3 regions of the Kitasatospora sp. NPDC051914 genome follow, and region 1 is predicted to be linked to each of the others. Evidence: riboswitches for the same ligand, from Rfam matches in the RefSeq annotation. Region 1 holds a riboswitch; each other region holds the start of a gene.

The links. A riboswitch is a leader RNA that binds a small molecule or an ion and turns the genes downstream of it on or off. The one in region 1 is predicted to bind S-adenosylmethionine.
Region 2: another riboswitch for S-adenosylmethionine. It lies ahead of thrC (threonine synthase); the one in region 1 lies ahead of AB0M03_RS14380 (IclR family transcriptional regulator).
Region 3: another riboswitch for S-adenosylmethionine. It lies ahead of AB0M03_RS07090 (aminotransferase class V-fold PLP-dependent enzyme); the one in region 1 lies ahead of AB0M03_RS14380 (IclR family transcriptional regulator).

Annotation. Positions count from the first base shown of each region.
Region 1 is NZ_JBFAXX010000018.1:89,787-93,050, reverse strand. Features, by position in the region: gene AB0M03_RS14385 (class I SAM-dependent methyltransferase) at 1-625, opposite strand, end outside; gene AB0M03_RS14380 (IclR family transcriptional regulator) at 739-1,452, opposite strand; SAM riboswitch class I at 1,648-1,790, opposite strand; gene AB0M03_RS14375 (hypothetical protein) at 1,784-2,050, shown strand; gene AB0M03_RS14370 (XdhC/CoxI family protein) at 2,090-3,264, opposite strand, start outside.
Region 2 is NZ_JBFAXX010000005.1:43,539-46,802, forward strand. Features, by position in the region: gene AB0M03_RS05355 (trehalose-6-phosphate synthase) at 1-177, opposite strand, end outside; gene AB0M03_RS05360 (glucosyl-3-phosphoglycerate synthase) at 239-1,243, opposite strand; SAM riboswitch class I at 1,381-1,510, shown strand; gene thrC (threonine synthase) at 1,528-2,805, shown strand; gene AB0M03_RS05370 (ubiquitin-like small modifier protein 1) at 2,837-3,115, shown strand.
Region 3 is NZ_JBFAXX010000007.1:85,180-88,443, reverse strand. Features, by position in the region: gene AB0M03_RS07095 (Lrp/AsnC ligand binding domain-containing protein) at 1-224, shown strand, start outside; gene AB0M03_RS07090 (aminotransferase class V-fold PLP-dependent enzyme) at 250-1,617, opposite strand; SAM riboswitch class IV at 1,667-1,784, opposite strand; gene trpD (anthranilate phosphoribosyltransferase) at 1,915-2,988, opposite strand; gene AB0M03_RS07080 (hypothetical protein) at 3,120-3,264, opposite strand, start outside.

The DNA.
Region 1 (3,264 bases):
GTGCCGCCACGAGGGAGTCCGCGGTGCGGCGCTGCCCGTGCGGGAACTCCGCCTGCTCCGGCGAACCGAACCGGGCGGCCCCGCCGGTCTTCGGGAGGTGCATGCCGGCCGTCTCGGCCCGCCAGGCGGCAGGCGTGTCACGGGGGCCGACGGCCGCGCTGCCGCCGACCCGGGCCAGCCCCGCGACCCACTCGACCCGGTCGTCCAGGACGTTCCACAGACCGGCCAGGACGCCGCCGGGTGCGAGGACCCTGGCGATCTCGGGCCCCGCAACGGCCATGTCGAACCAGTGCATGGCGTTGCCGGCCAGCACGGCATCGACGGAGGCGTCCGGCAGCGGTATCGCCTCGGCGGTGCCCGGCAGGGCGCGGACGCCCGGCAGCGAGCGGCGCAGCTCGGCCAGCATCGCCGGATCGGGCTCGACCGCGACGACCTCGGCACCCAGCGCGACCAGCCCCGCGGTCAGCTTGCCCGTCCCGGCGCCGAGGTCGAGCACCCGCAGGCCGGGCGCGGGTTCGAGCGCCCAGCGCACCGCGGCCTGCGCGTAGTCCGGGCGGTGCTCGGCGTACTCGACCGCCGCAGCACCGAACGACGAGGCGTGAAGCAACCGTTCGTCCTGATCCACGCGCTGACGCTACCGATGCCGCCGGCAAATCGGCTACCCCGCGGGTCCGCCGGACCGACTGCCGTCCGGCCGGGCCCCGGCGGCTCGAGCCCCCACGTGCAGGTGCGAGCCGGTCAGGGGCGGCGCAGGGCTTCGCCGAGGTGGCCGGCAGCCTCGATGACGGCCCGGGAGAGACGGGCGCCGGGGTGACGGGTGAGCCGCTCGATCGGGCCGGAGACCGAGACGGCGGCCACGACCCGGTCGGACGGACCGCGGACGGGCGCGGAGACGGAGGCGACCCCGGGCTCGCGTTCACCGACGGACTGGGCCCAGCCGCGGCGCCGTACGCCGCTGAGGGCGGTGGCGGTGAAGCCGGCGCCCTGCAGGCCGCGGTGGAGGCGCTCGGGTTCCTCCCAGGCGAGCAGGATCTGGGCGGCGGAGCCGACCTTCATGGGGAGGGCGATTCCCACCGGGACCGTGTCGCGCAGGCCGGAGAGGCGCTCGGCGGCGGCCACGCAGATCCGGATCCCGCCCTGCCGGCGGTAGAGCTGGGCGCTCTCACCGGTGACGTCGCGCAGCTGGGCCAGGACCGGGCCGGCCGCGGACAGCAGGCGGTCCTCGCCGACGGCCGCCGAGAGCTCGGCGAGCCGGGGGCCGAGGGTGAACCGGCCCTGCAGGTCCCTGGCGACCAGTCGGTGGCGTTCGAGTGCGACGGCGAGCCGGTGGGCGGTGGGCCGCGCCAGGCCGGTGGCGGTCACGAGTCCGGCCAGGGTGGCGGGACCGGCCTCCAGCGCGCCGAGGATCGAGGTGACCTTGTCGAGCACGCCGACGCCGCTCGTGTTCTCCATGGATGGGTACTCCGTCTCAGATCCCGTGAGCGGCGGGTGGCCTCGCTCACGGACGCTCCGTGCGGGGAGCGGGGGTGGTCAGCGAGGACAGGCCGGAGAAGTCGGCCGATTGCCTGCGCCGGGCACGAGACGGGCACGCGGGGAGGCCGGAGCGGGAAGCGCCCGGACGAAGGACAGCACAGAGAGCACCGTGTCTCCTCATCTTTCCCGCGCCACATTGGCGACAGGCCGGAGTTGGCACTGATCCCGGACGGCGCGGCGCGTACTTCGGACGCCGGGTCGACCGGGGAGTTGCCGGGGCTTCGTAGGGCCGGTCCCTCCACCCCTCTGGATGATTCGCGAGGAACCATACAAGATTCCCCGGGCGGCCCGCCAAACCCCCCGCCGCATCCCCCACCCACCCTTCACCGGGACTGCCGCAACGTACTCCCCCACGAGCTACGACACCGTCGTCGTCCACAACCCCACGGGCAGCACCTACGACGTCACCCTGCTTGCGGGGACCTGGACGAAGGTCCTCGACACCAACGGCAGCTCCTCCGCCACCGGGACCACCGCCTGCGACAGCCTCGCGGTGACCGTCTCCAGGAGGAACTGACGGGGTGTCCGCACCCCGGCGGCCGGCCGGACGCGTTGTTCAGCCGGCCTCCACCGGGGCCGGCGGCTGCTCGCCGGCTGCGGCGGCGGTGTGGATCGGGCCGTCGGTCCCGGTGAGCGGCCGGCCGGTGCCGCCCCAGCGGGCGGCGATGATCTCGGCGACGACGGAGACCGCCGTCTCCTGCGGCGTGCGGGCACCGAGGTCGAGCCCGGCGGGGGCCGACATCCGGGCCAACTCCCTTTCCTCCAGGCCGGCTTCGCGCAGGCGGGCCAGCCGCTCGCGGTGGGTCCGGCGCGAACCGAGCGCGCCGATGTACGCCAGCTGCGGCAACCGCAGCGCGGTGGCCAGCAGCGGCACGTCGAACTTGTGGTCATGGGTGAGGACGGCCACCACCGTGCGGCCGTCGATCCGGCCCGCCGCGGCCTCCTCGGCCAGGTACTCGTGCGGCCACCGCACCACGACCTCGTCCGCGTGCGGGAAGCGGGAGGCGGTGGCGAACACTGCCCGCGCGTCGCACACCGTGACGCGGTAGCCGAGGAAGGACCCCAACTCGGCGACCGCGGCGGCGAAGTCGATCGCACCGAACACCAGCATGCGCGGCGGCGGGACGAACGACCCCACGAACACGGTCAGTTCGCCGAACTCGGCGAACTCCTCACCGTCCAGGCAGCGGCCCGCGGTGTCGTAGTGGCGCAGCCCCGTCGTGCCGTGCTCGAGCAGGCCGCGGACGTCGAGGCCCACCACGCGGTCCAGCGCGGCCGAGCCGAGGGTGCCCGAGGCGCGGTCCGGCCAGACGACCAGGCGGCTCCCGAGCGCGCCCGGGCCGTCGTCCGGGCCGGTCACCACGGTGGCCACCGCGACAGGCTCGCCGGCGTCCAACGACGTCACCACGTCCGGCAGTTCGGGGAAGGTCCGGCTGGACACCGGTTCGACGAAGATCTGGATCGTACCGCCGCAGGTCAGCCCCACCTCGAAGGCGTCGCCGTCGCTCACCCCGTACGACCGCAGCGCCGGGCGTCCCGAGATCCGGGCCTCCTCGGCCTCCTCGTACACCGCGCCCTCGACGCAGCCGCCCGAGACGCTGCCGACCACGGTGCCGGAGGCCGACACCGCCATCGCCGCACCCGGCCGGCGGGGCGCGCTCCGGAAGGTGCTGACCACGGTGGCGAGCCCGAAGCTCTCGCCCGCGCGGTACCACCGGTACACCTCGTCCA
Region 2 (3,264 bases), on a different contig from region 1:
CCAGACCGCCGAGGGGTCGTCGATCGCGGACAGCCCGGAGACCAGACCGCCACCGCCTCTCTTCAGGGTGAGCGCGCCGTCGTCCCCGCTGCTGAAGGACACCGGGCCGCGGTTCGAGGCCACCAGGACGGGGGCGGCGCCGGACTGCTGCGTACGTTCGAACGCGAGATCGGCCATATCCCCTAGCTTGCCGCGGGACCGCCGCGGCAAACCATTCGAAGCCCCGCGCGGGCCGCGCTCAGCGGTCCCGGTACTCGGGGACGGTCCGCATCGGCGGGCGTTCCAGGGCGGTGACCTCGTGGGTGTGCGCGGTGAAGCCGCGGGTGCCCGGGTCCCGGCTGAACTGGGTGAGCAGCGGGTGGACGAGGTCCTCGCCGGCCTTCAGCCGGTGGGCGCGGTCGAGCCGCTCCAGGGCGGTGCGGTAGATCGTGGCGGCCATCCGCCCGAGCGCCTGGCCGTCCTGGTGGCGGTGGTGCCGCACCCCGACGTCGACCTGGGCCAGCGCGTCCAGGCCGACCTCCTCCAGCGCGTCCACCAGCAGACCGAGTTCCACCCCGTACCCGGTCGGGAAGGGCAGCCGCTCCAGCAGCGAACGGCGCGCCGCGTACTCGCCGCCGAGCGGCTGGACGAAGCCGGCCAGCTGCGGCCAGTGCAGGTTGAGCAGCGGCCGGGCGACCAGCTCGGTGACCCGTCCGCCGCCGGCCGGCACCACCGCCCCCTCGGTCTCCAGCGGACGGTCGTACATCGCCTTGACCAGCTGGATCCCGGGGTCGGTGAGGAGCGGGCCGACGATGCCGGAGACGAAGGCCGGGTCGAACTCGCGCAGGTCGGCGTCGACGAAGCAGACGATCTCGCCGGTGGTCGCCAGCAGCGAGCGCCAGAGCACCTCGCCCTTGCCGGGGGCCGCCGCGAGCCGGGGGAGCACGTCGTCCCTGTGCACCACGCGGGCGCCGGCCGCGCGGGCGGTCTCGGCGGTCCGGTCGACCGAGCCGGAGTCGACCACCACCAGTTCGTCGACCAGGGGGTGGCGCTCCATCAGCTCCTCGCGGACGGTGGCGACGATCTCCCCGACGGTCGGTTCCTCGTCGAGTGCGGGCAGGACGACGCTGACGGTGCCGGCCCGACCCGCCGCCCGCTTGGCGGCGAGCAGCCGCTCCAGGGGGCGGTCGGCCGCCGTCCAGGAGCGGCGACGCAGCCAGGACGCCACCTCCGGGAGGACGTCGGGACGGGGCAACTCGGTCACGGTCTCGCTCCTCGCAACTTCCATCTCGCGGATCGGACGCAACCTCTCGGCGCCCGGGCCTTCGGATACAGTCTTCGTACTGAGGTCGAGCCTTCGCACGCCGGGGTCGCCGCAGCGCACGACACACAACTTCACAGAGCTCATCCAGAGGGACTGAGGGAACGGCCCGTTGACGTCCCGGCAACCTTCTCGCGCGGCGGTCGCAGGCCCGCGGGACAGGTGCCAATTCCGGCCTGTGGCGCAACCGCGTCACGGGGAAGATGAGGAGAGAGGCCTCCGCCACCATGGCTACCGCTACCCCTGCACCCGTTGCCGCCGTCGATCTCGGTCCGGCCGCAGCGCTTTCCTGTCGCGAGTGCGGCACCTGCTTCCCGCTCGGCCCGAGCTTCGCCTGTCTCGAGTGCTTCGGCCCGCTGGAGATCGCCTACGACTACTCCGGCTACGACGCCGCGGAGCTCCGCAAGCGGATCGAGGCCGGCCCGGCCAGCATCTGGCGCTACGCCCCGCTGCTGCCGGTGCCCGCGGACGTGGCCGGCAAGCCCAACCTGAACCCCGGCTGGACCCCGCTGGTGAAGGCCGACAACCTCGGCCGCGAGCTCGGCTTCACCGCCCAGCTGCACGTCAAGGACGACTCGGGCAACCCCACGCACTCCTTCAAGGACCGGGTGGTGGCCTGCGCCATCGAGGCGGCCCGCGCCTTCGACTTCACCACGCTCTCCTGCTCCTCCACCGGCAACCTGGCCGGCGCGGTCGGCGCGGCCGCGGCCCGGGCCGGATTCAAGTCCTGCGTGTTCATCCCGCACGACCTGGAGCAGGGCAAGATCGTCATGGCCGGTGTGTACGGCGGCGCCCTGGTCGGCATCGACGGCAACTACGACGACGTGAACCGCTTCTGCTCCGAGCTGATCGGCGACCCGGCCGGCGAGGGCTGGGGCTTCGTCAACGTCAACCTCCGCCCGTACTACGGCGAGGGCTCCAAGACGCTGGCTTTCGAGATCTGCGAGCAGCTCGGCTGGCGGCTGCCGGAGCAGATCGTGATCCCGATCGCCTCGGGCTCCCAGCTCACCAAGATCGACAAGGGCCTGCAGGAGCTGATCAAGCTCGGTCTGGTCGAGGACCGCCCCTACAGGATCTTCGGCGCCCAGGCCGAGGGCTGCTCCCCGGTCTCCGCCGCCTTCAAGGCCGGCCACGACGTGATCCGCCCGGTCAAGCCGCAGACCATCGCCAAGTCGCTGGCGATCGGCAACCCGGCCGACGGCCCGTACGTGCTGGACATCGCCCGCCGTACCGGCGGTGCCGTCGAGGACGTCACCGACGCCGAGGTGGTGGCCGCCATCAAGCTGCTGGCGCGCACCGAGGGCATCTTCGCCGAGACCGCGGGCGGCGTGACCGTCGGCGTCCTCAAGAAGCTGGTCGAGACCGGGCAGCTGGATCCGTCGAAGGAGACCGTCGCGATCAACACCGGCGACGGCCTGAAGACCCTCGACGCGGTCGCCGACGCCGGCCTGACCGCCACCATCCGCCCGACGCTGGAGTCCTTCCGCGCCGCCGGCCTCGTCTGAGCAGCCCACCCCCGTCCGCAAGGAGCACCGCATGAGCGCCACCGTCCGCATCCCGACCATCCTGCGCACCTACACCGGCGGCTCCGCCGAGGTGACCGCCGAGGGTGACACCCTGGCCGCGGTCATCGCGGACCTGGAGCAGAACCACACCGGCATCTCCGCCCGCATCCTGGACGACGCCGGCAAGCTCCGCCGCTTCGTCAACGTCTACGTGAACGACGACGACGTGCGCTTCGCCGACGGCCTGGAGACCGCGGTCAAGGACGGCGCCTCGGTGTCGATCATCCCCGCGGTGGCCGGCGGCTGCTGACGTTCCGTCCGAGACGGGAAGCGGAGAGCCGCCGCCGGGACCGGAACCCGATTTTCCGGTCCCGGCGGCGGCTCTCGCCGTGCCGGGTGGAAATACCACCGCCTGACGGGGAGTAGAGTTCGGCCGTGGCAGTGCTCCCCTCCGCGCCC
Region 3 (3,264 bases), on a different contig from region 1:
AGGCGATCGCCGCGATCGAGGGCGTCAGCGAGGTCTACTCGGTGACCGGCAGCTACGACCTGGTGGCGATGGTCAGGGTGCGCCGGCACGAGGACCTCGCCGAGGTGATCCCGGGTCAGGTCAACAAGGTGCCGGGCGTGGAGCACACCGAGACCCAGATCGCGTTCCGCACCTACTCCCAGCACGACCTCGAGGCGGCCTTCGCCCTCGGCCTCGACGAGTAGGGGCAACCCGCCCAGGGGCGACCGCTCAGGCCGCCCGGTCGGTGTCCGCGACGCAGCGGCCGCCCTCGTTGCGGTAGGTCCAGCGGGCGCCGTCGGTGACCAGCTCGCGGACGGCGGCCAGGAAGCGGTCCACGTGCTCCACCGGGGTGCCCGCGCCGAAGCTGACCCGGATCGCGTTCAGGCTCCGCTCCCCGGGCAGCGAGGGCTCCGGCGCACCGCACTCGGAGGGCGCGGCCTCCTCCCCGCCGAGCAGGGTCCGCACCAGCGGGTGCGCGCAGAACAGGCCGTCCCGCACGCCGATCCCGTACTCGGCGGAGAGCGCCGCCGAGAAGTGCGAGCTGTTCCAGCCGCGGACGACGAAGGACAGCACCCCGACCCGGGCCGAGCCCTCGCCGAACAGGTTGAGCACCCGGACCTCGGGGATCGCGGCCAGCCCGTCGGTCAGCCGCTCGATCAGCGCCTGCTCGCGCGCCTCCAGCGCGTCGAACCCGGCCTCGGTCAGCGCCCGGCAGGCCGAGGCGATCGCGTACGCGCCGATCACGTTCGGCGAACCGGCCTCGTGCCGGGCCGGACCGCCGTGCCACTCCACCGCCACCGAGCCGTCCGCCTCCCTGGCCACCGTACGGCTGGCGCCGCCGCCGGCGAGGTACGGCTCGGCCGCGTCCAGCCAGTCGCTGCGCCCGGCGAGCACGCCGGCGCCGAACGGTGCGTACAGCTTGTGACCGGAGAACGCGACCCAGTCCACGCCGAGTTCACGGACCGACAGCCGGTGGTGCGGGGCGAGCTGGGCGGCGTCCAGGACGACCCGGGCGCCGTGCCGGTGGGCGGTCTCGGTGAGCTCGGCGATCGGCCACAGCTCGCCGGTGACGTTGGACGCCCCGGTGACGCACAGCAGGCGCGGGCCGTCCGGGGTGCCCGCGGCGAGCGCGGCGTCGAGGGCGGCGACCGCCTCGGCGCGGGAGCGCGGGGCGCGGAGGTACTCCACCGTCAGACCGGCGTGCCGCCAGGGCAGCAGGGAGGCGTGGTGCTCGGTCTCGAAGGCGTAGACGCGGGTGCCGGCGGGCACCGCGCCGGCCAGCAGGTTGAGCGAGTCGGTGGTCGCGCGGGTGAACACCACCTGGTCGTCCTCGCGCAGGTCGAGGAAGTCGGCGACGGTGCGGCGGCTCTGCTCGAACAGGTCGGTGGAGAGCTGCGAGAGGTAGCCCGCGCCGCGGTGGACGCTGCCGTAGTAGGGGGCGTAGGCGGCGATGTCGTCCCAGACGCGCTGCAGGGCGGGGGCGCTGGCGGCGTAGTCGAGGGCGGCGTAGCCGACCTTCTCACCGGTGGCGAGCGGGACCTGGACGTCGTGGCCGAGGACGGCGAGGGGGGCGCAGATTTCGGTGGACAGCGACACGAGGATGCACTCCTTCACGGGGTGGGGACCCCGGGGAAGCATCGCCGGAAGTCCGCGCTTGCCACGCGGACGGTCTGCCGCACGGCCCGGTCCTCACCCAGGGCACCCCGCCACGGACGGAGGGTTGCCGGACAGCAAGCTGGGGCTTGACGCTGCCACTCATGACCTGACGCAGACTCTAGGTGACCTCTGTGCAACTGGTCAACCACAGACAGGGGCGCGGCGAGCTGCGCAGGACGGAAGTGACGGTGCCGCACCTTCCGCCGCGCAGTTCGCCGCGCCCCTCAGTGACTCGCCCTACTTGTTGGTCGCCTCGGCCCAGCGCTCGAGCGTGGCCTCGGCCGCGCCCGAGTCGATGGCGGCGGCCGCCCGCTCCATGCCGGCCGCGAGCTGCTCGGTGAGCGGGGCGTCCGTGAGGTCGAGTGCGGTGAGTGCGGCGGCCGTGTTGAGCAGGACGGCGTCCCGGACGGGCCCCTTCTCGCCGGCGAAGAGCCGCCGTGCGACACCGGCGTTGAACTCGGCGTCCGCTCCCCGCAGCGCCTCGATCCCGGCGAGCTCCAGCCCGACGTCCCGGGGGTCGAAGGAGGTCTCGGTGATGGTGCCGTCCTTGACGATCCACACGTGCGAGGTGGTGCAGACGGTGAGTTCGTCGAGGCCGTCGTCGCCGCGGAAGACCAGGGCGGAGGCGCCCCGGCGGGCGAGGACGCCGGCGATCAGCCCGGCGAGGCGGGTGTCGAAGCAGCCGACGGCGTGCGAGGTGACCCGGGCCGGGTTGGTCAGCGGGCCGAGGATGTTGAAGGCGGTGGGCACGCCGAGGCCGGCCCGGGCGGTGGCCGCGTGCCGCATCGCGGGGTGGAACTTCGCGGCGAAGCAGAAGGTGAGGCCGACCTCCTCGGCGACCTCCGCGACCCGCCGGGCGCCGAGGTCGAGGCTGATGCCGAGCTTCTCCAGGACGTCGGAGGAGCCGGAGGCCGAGGAGGCGGCCCGGTTGCCGTGCTTGACGACCTTGGCGCCGGCCGCGGCCGCGACGATCGCGGACATGGTGGAGATGTTGACGGTCTTGGCTCGGTCGCCGCCGGTGCCGACGATGTCGACGGCGGGGCCTGGGATGTGCAGCGGCTCGGCGTGCGCGTACATCGCGTCGACCAGGCCGGCGATCTCCTCGACGGTCTCGCCCTTGGCCCGCAGCGCGACCATGAAGCCGGCCACCTGGACGGGCGAGGCCTCGCCGCTCATGATCTGGTCCATCGCCCATGCGGTGTCCGCCTCTGCGAGGTCCTCGCCGCGCAGCAGTGCCGACAGGACGTCCGGCCAGGTGCGGACCACCTGCACGGGGTCCTTGCCGCCGTTCGCAGGGTTCACGTTCACCATGGCCGACTCCAGCTCTCATCGGTAGTGCGCCGATACGGGGACGGAGTCAGCCTAGCGAGCGGCGGCGGGCGGCCGCGCCGATCCCGCCGCCCCTTCTCTCCTGGTGAGACGGGTGGTCGCCGCGTGCCCGGTCAGCGGTGGGCGGGCGTCCGCTTGGCGATCCGGGCGCGGAGCAGGGTGGCCGCGGCCTCGGCGAGGGCCACCGGGTCGACGGGCTGGGCGATGGCGGCGTCGGCCCGGCTCCAGGCGGCGAGCCAGGAGTCCTGCGGCCGGCCG